Linked DNA regions of Acuticoccus sp. I52.16.1. The protein of the gene in region 2 interacts with the protein of the main gene of each other region in a pairwise test. Links are inferred from orthologs where the notes say so. Each region holds a gene or a part of one and is shown on either strand. Other genes may lie near its edges.

Region 1 (3,293 bases), 2.5 Mb from region 2 along the record:
CACCGCCGTGTCCCAATAGCGGCGCGCCTGGCCCGAGGGCGAGGGCAGCACGAAGAGGCGCGTCGCGCCGATCCTCTCGGGCTGGGCGCCGAGGGGGACGGCACCGGTGGGGCGCTGGAGGACGGCGGCCGCGGCGGTCTTGGAGGTGAAGGCGAGGATCCGCGGTGCGTGCCGCTCGATCTTGGCGCGCAGGGCGTGTGTATCGAACGCGCCGGCGGGGAGTTCGGCGTCGTTGCCGAAGTGGGCCTTGCACACGTCGGTGAGGCCGATGCCCCATTCGACGAGGCGTGGCCAGTCGGCCGGCGCGAGGCGGATGGGCGTCAGCCCCGTGGCGTGCAGGGTGCGCCAGAAGAGATTGCCGGGGTGGGCATAATAGGCCCGCTTCTGCGCCGAAACGCGGCCGAGCGCGGTCCCGCAGAACACCACGCGAAGGTCAGGTCCGAGAAGGTCCGGCACATGGTCCGGCGGCAGTGGGCCGAAGCGAGGGGCAGGCGCAGGTGCAGGCATCCCGCCACGCTACCAGATGGGCCGCCGGCCCAGAAGCAGGCCGTGGCGAGCTCGCGGCGCCGGGCTGCGCTCCGGTTCGAGGTCGCCGGGGCATCTGCACGAAAACGGCCGCCTGGGGAGGCGGCCGTGATGTCGTCGTCGCGATGCCGTCAGGACGGCTGCGGTTCCCAGCCACCCTCGTTGGCGGGCGGACGGGGCTTGGGCGCGCCCGTGGGCGGGACGGTGGACGCCCGCGGCGGGGTGTCGTCGTCGGCGCTCTCGCGGACCGGGGGCTTGCCCTTGATGAGGTCGCGGATCTCTTCGCCGGTCAGCGTCTCGTACTCGAGCAGGCCCTTGGCGACGGTGTGCAGATCGTCGAGATTGGTCTTGATGACGGCCATCGCGGTCTCGTAGCCGTCATTCACGAAGCGCTTCACCTCCGAGTCGACCAGCTCCTGCGTCTTCTCCGACACGCTCTGGCTGCGGGCGACGGAGTGGCCGAGGAACACCTCGTCCTCGTTCTCCGAGTAGAGGAGCGGCCCCAGCTCGTCCGACATGCCGAACTGCGTCGCCATCGCGCGGGAGAGCTTGGTCGCCATCTTGATGTCGGCCGAGGCGCCGGAGGTCACCTTCTCGTGGCCGAAGATCAGCTCTTCGGCGACGCGGCCGCCCATGGCGACGGCGAGGTCCGCCTTGCACTTGGCGCGGGTCAGCGAGATCTGGTCCCGCTCCGGCAGGCGCATCACCATGCCGAGCGCACGGCCGCGGGGGATGATGGTCGCCTTGTGGATCGGATCGGACGCCGGCATGTGCAGCGCGACGAGGGCGTGGCCCGCCTCGTGGTAGGCGGTCAGCTTCTTCTCGTCCTCGGTCATGACGAGGGTGCGGCGCTCGGCACCCATCATCACCTTGTCTTTGGCGTCCTCGAACTCCTGGTGGGTGACGAGGCGCTTGTTGCGGCGCGCGGCCAGCAGCGCCGCCTCGTTGACGAGGTTGGCGAGGTCCGCACCGGCGAAGCCCGGCGTGCCGCGGGCGAGGGTCTTGAGGTTCACGTCCGGCGCCAGCGGCACCTTGCGCACGTGGACCTTCAGGATCTTCTCGCGGCCGACGAGGTCCGGATTGGGGACGACGATCTGGCGGTCGAACCGGCCCGGACGCAGCAGCGCGGGGTCGAGCACGTCCGGACGGTTGGTGGCGGCGATGAGGATGATGCCCTCGTTCGCCTCGAAGCCGTCCATCTCGACGAGGAGCTGGTTGAGGGTCTGCTCGCGCTCGTCGTTGCCGCCGCCCAGGCCCGCACCACGATGGCGGCCGACGGCGTCGATCTCGTCGATGAAGATGATGCAGGGGGCGTTCTTCTTCGCCTGCTCGAACATGTCGCGCACGCGGCTGGCGCCGACGCCGACGAACATCTCGACGAAGTCGGAGCCCGAGATGGAGAAGAAGGGCACGTTCGCCTCGCCGGCGATGGCGCGGGCGAGCAACGTCTTACCGGTGCCCGGAGGGCCGACCAGCAGGACGCCGCGGGGGATCTTGCCGCCGAGCTTCTGGAAGCGGGACGGGTCCTTCAGGAAGTCGACGATTTCCTGCAGGTCTTCCTTCGCCTCGTCGACGCCGGCGACGTCCTCGAACAGGACGCGGCCGTGCGCCTCGTTGAGGAGCTTGGCCTTGGACTTGCCGAAGCCCATCGCCTTGCCTGCGCCGCCGCCCTGCATCTGCCGCATCAGGAACAGCCAGATGCCCAGGATGAGGAGCATGGGGAACCACGTCGCCAGGATGCCCCAGATGGAGATCCCGTCGTTCGGCGGCTCGGCCCGGATGGTGACGCCCTGGGCGTCCAGCGTGTCGATATAATTGTTGGCGCCTTCGGGGGCGTAGGTCGAGAAGCGGCCGCCCGAATTGTACGTTCCTGTAATATCGCGCTGTTGGATCGTGACGGCGCGCACGTTGCCCTGCCGGGTCTCGGTCAAGAATTGCGAGAACGAGATATCCGACGTGTTGGTCCGCTGGCCCGGATTCTGGAACAGCTGGAACAACGCGATCAGCAGCAGCGCGATCACCACCCACAGGGCGAAATTGCGGAAATGGTTGCTCATGACATACCTTGATTGGCACCAACACTGGCGCGCGAGCGGCTCGGCGACCCCTCGGAGACTGCCAACAACATAGGAACTTCGGGGTCTGGTGCCAACTACTTGGCGGTTATGGAAGCCAGTGGACCAAAGAGCGCACCTCAACGCAAGGGCCGCACGATCGCCGCGTTTGCGGGCCAGTCGCGCCGACGCACGCCCAGCGTCGGCAACGCGACCAGGGCGCCGGCCACGAAAACCGCCGGCATCGTCTCGGCCGCGGCGCCGACCTCGTCCCGTGCGGCCCACGCGCGGCCCGCGGGCCCGGCCGCCGCGACGCGCACTTCGGGCGCGCTCGCCCGCAGCGCGACGGCGTAGCGTCCGTCGAACACGCCGCGGCCTCCGGGAGCTACCGCGATCGCCTCGATCCCCCGTGCCTCGCGCCACAGCGCCAGCGACGCACCGTGCGGAACGGCGCGGCAGCGGCCCAGCGTCGTCGCCTCCCCGCGACGCAGCGCCGCATCCGCCGCGGCCAGCGTGGCGAAGCGCGGCGGGTGCGTGAGGCCGCCGGTGCTGCGAAGCGCCTCGGCGAACGCGCGCAGCCGTACCTCCTCGTGCGCTGCGAACCACGGCGCCGGCGCGATGACCGTGGCGCCCGTGCGGCGGCGCCGCGCGGCCCGGGCGAGGAGCTCGGCGGCGAGGGTGTCGACCAGGTCGCTGGCGCGGGCGAGGTGCGTC
Region 2 (3,130 bases):
TGGCTCGGCTCTCCTCGTCGTCGAGCGCGGCTTGCGGCTCGACCTCTTCCTCGACGATCACCCCGGCATCCGGCGCCTCGCCCTGCGCGGCCTCGCCGTCGGGCTCGGCCTCGCCGGCGGGGGCGGCGGCCCGCGGCGTCGCCGCCAGACCCTCGTTGACGCCGCCGCGACGCGGTGCGCCGCGCGGGTCGCCGAGATAGCGGAAGAAGTCCGTGTCCGGCGACAGCACGAGGCGCGTATCCTGTGCGCTCAGACCCTGTTCGTAGGCCTGCATCGAGCGGTAGAAGTCGAAAAAGTCCGGATCGAGCGAGAACGCGGCGGCGAAGATGGCGCTCTTCTTCGCGTCGCCCTCGCCTCGGATCTGCTCGGACTGACGCCGTGCCTCGGCGCGCAGCACCGTCGCGGTGCGGTCCGCGGCCGCCTCGATGCGGCGGGCCGCCTCGGCGCCCTGGGCGCGGATCTCGCGCGCTTCCTGCTCGCGCTCGGTCTGCATCCGCCGATAGATCGCCGCGGAGTTGGCCTCCGGCAGATCCGCACGGCGGATCTTCACGTCGATGATCTCGACGCCGATCGCCTCCGCACGCGCCGCCACGTCCTGCTTGATGCGCTGCATCAGATCAGGGCGATTGTCGCGCACGATGTCGGTGAAGGTCGCGTCGGCCAGGACGGCCCGCAGCGAGGCCTGGACGAAGGTGTTGAGACGCTGCGAGCCTTCGTTGACGTTGTTCACCGTCTGGAAGAACTCGACCGGGTTGCGGATGCGGTAGCGCATGAACGCGTCCACCACGAGGCGCTTCTGGTCGGCGGCGATGATTTCCTGCGCCGGGACGTTGAGGTCGAGGATCCGCTTGTCGAGGATCATCACGTCCTGAATGAACGGCACTTTCACATTGAGGCCGGGCTCACGGATGGTGTTCTTCACCTGACCGAATTGCAGGACCAGCGCCTGCTGCGTCGGGTTGATGATGAAGAGTGCGTTGAGCGCGGCCACCACCGCCGCGACGACGACGATGGCGAAAACGACGAGACCGGCACGCATCAACGATTCCCCTGCGCGTTCGAGTTGGTGGTCGTGCTCGGAGCGCGGTTCATACGGTCGAGCGGAAGATACGGCACGACGCCGGAGCCCGCACCCTGATCGATGATGATCTTGTCGGTCTTGGAGAACACGCGTTCCAGCGTCTCCAGGTAGATGCGCTGGCGCGTCACCTCGGGCGCCTTGGCATATTCCTCGTACACGGAGAGGAAGCGGTCGGCCTGACCGGTCGCCTCGGCGACGACCTGATCGCGATAGGCCTGTGACTGCTCGACGATCTGCGCCGCCTCACCGCGGGCCTCCGGCACGACCTCGTTGGCGTAGGCGTCGGCGCGGTTCTGCGCGGTCTCCTGGTCGGCGCGGGCGGCCTGGACGTCGCGGAAGGCGTCGATCACCTGCTCGGGCGGGTCGACCTTCTGCATCTGCACCTGGGTGATGGTGATGCCGGCCTGATACTCGTCGAGCGTCTGCTGCATCAGTTGCTGCACGGCGAGCTGAATCTGCTGGCGCTCCTGGGTCAGGATCGGCTGGATGTTGCGCCGGCCGACGACCTCGCGCATCGCGCTTTCGGCGACCTGCTTCACCGTGCCTTCCGGATCCTCGATGTTGAAGAGGAAGTTGGCCGGATGGTCGCGGTTGATCTGCCACTGCACCTTGAAGTCGATGTCGACGATGTTCTCGTCGCCGGTCAGCATCAGGCTTTCGGCGGGAACGTCGGTCGTGGCGCCGCGCCCGTTGCCGCGCGTGCCGATGACGAGCTCGCGGATGCGCAGCACGTCCGGCGTAAAGACCTCACCGAACGGGTATGGGACATTGTAGTTGAGGCCCGGCATGGTGTTGCCGACATGGCGGCCGAGCACCAACTCGACGCCGACCTCGCCCGGGCGGACCGTGTAGATGCCGGTCAGGCCGTAGATCACCGCCACGACGATCGCCGCCAGGGCGATGCCGCGCGCACCGATGCCGCCGAGCGACGGGCCACCGCCGCCGCCCCCCGGCCCGCCGCCGCCGCGCCTGCCCGGAAAGACCCGCTTCAGCCGGTCCTGGCTGCGGCGGAGCAGCTCCTCGAGGTCGGGCGAATTCTGCGGATCCTGTCCGCCGCCACGCTGCGGGCCGTTGCCCCATGGGTTGTTGGGCCGGTTCGGTCCGTTACCCCACGGGCCGTCGCCACCCCCCCAAGGACCACCGCCCTTACCGCCCGACTGGTTATTCCAGGGCATTCTTGCTCCCTCTGCCGCCTCTGCCTTGATGCCGGGCGCGAAGCCCTAAGCGCACATAATGATGCTGATCTTCTCCGCAAACGCGGCGAAACGCGCGCCCTGCGCGTGCCCTTATAGGCCGAGGGAGACCGCAGTCGCAATCAAGCCGGTCACGACAACCTTACGTAGGTTTCGAATTGGAATCCATACTCATCTCGCGGTCCCCTCTCCCCGGGCACCGTGGCGACCCGTCGGAACCGTGCCGGATCGATCGCCGGAAACACCGTGTCGCCGTTGGGCGCGCCGTCCACGCGGGTGAGGTGAATCTCGTCGGCATGGTCCATGCCTTCGGCGTAGATCGCGTGGCCGCCGATCAGCGCCACCGGGCCCCGCGCCGCCGCCAGCGCGGCCGGCAGCGAGGGCACCGTCTCCACCCCCTCTATCGTGCGCGAGGTGACGACGAGGTTGCGCCGCCGCGGCAGCGGTTTGCCCAGCTCTTCCCAGGTCCGACGCCCCATGACGACCGTGCGCCCCAGGGTCAACGCCTTGAAATGCTTCAAGTCCGAGGGGATGCGCCAGGGCAGGTCACCGTCGCGGCCGATCACGCCGTTGCGCGCCACCGCCGCCACCATGATGATCGACGCGGCCGCGCCCTCGCCCCGCAAACTCACACCGCGACCGGAGCCTTGATCGCCGGGTGCGGGTCGTAGCCGCGCACCTGGATGTGCTCCGCCGCGATGGCGAAGAGGTCGCGCGGGGCGGTCGACAGGTCGAGCGTCGGCAGCGGCCGCGGCTCGCGCGAGAGTTGTTCTTCGACCTGCGCCATATGGTTCAAATATATGTGTGCGTCGCCGAGGGTATGGACGAGGTCGCCGGCCACCAGCCCGGTGGCGTG

Evidence for each region.
Region 1: the proteins of hflK (region 2) and ftsH interact in binary tests that used the Escherichia coli proteins (3 or more experiments, as listed by UniProt). The link is inferred for Acuticoccus sp. I52.16.1 from one-to-one orthologs.

Annotation. Positions count from the first base shown.
Region 1 is NZ_CP094828.1:2,039,822-2,043,114, reverse strand. Bases 120-3,096 are described here. They hold ftsH (ATP-dependent zinc metalloprotease FtsH), read right to left. Parts: upstream 2,583-3,096; coding sequence 657-2,582; downstream 120-656. Other genes in these bases: tilS (tRNA lysidine(34) synthetase TilS), read right to left, coding at 2,720-3,096; MRB58_RS09130 (mismatch-specific DNA-glycosylase), read right to left, coding at 120-507. Outside these bases: more of MRB58_RS09130, read right to left, coding at 1-119; more of tilS, read right to left, coding at 3,097-3,293. UniProt on the Escherichia coli protein: Acts as a processive, ATP-dependent zinc metallopeptidase for both cytoplasmic and membrane proteins. Plays a role in the quality control of integral membrane proteins.
Region 2 is NZ_CP094828.1:4,503,470-4,506,599, reverse strand. The notes cover bases 148-2,961. They hold hflK (FtsH protease activity modulator HflK), read right to left. Parts: upstream 2,257-2,961; coding sequence 1,039-2,256; downstream 148-1,038. Other genes in these bases: MRB58_RS20275 (thymidylate synthase), read right to left, coding at 2,903-2,961; MRB58_RS20280 (dihydrofolate reductase), read right to left, coding at 2,406-2,906; MRB58_RS20290 (SPFH domain-containing protein), read right to left, coding at 148-1,039. Outside these bases: more of MRB58_RS20290, read right to left, coding at 1-147; more of MRB58_RS20275, read right to left, coding at 2,962-3,130.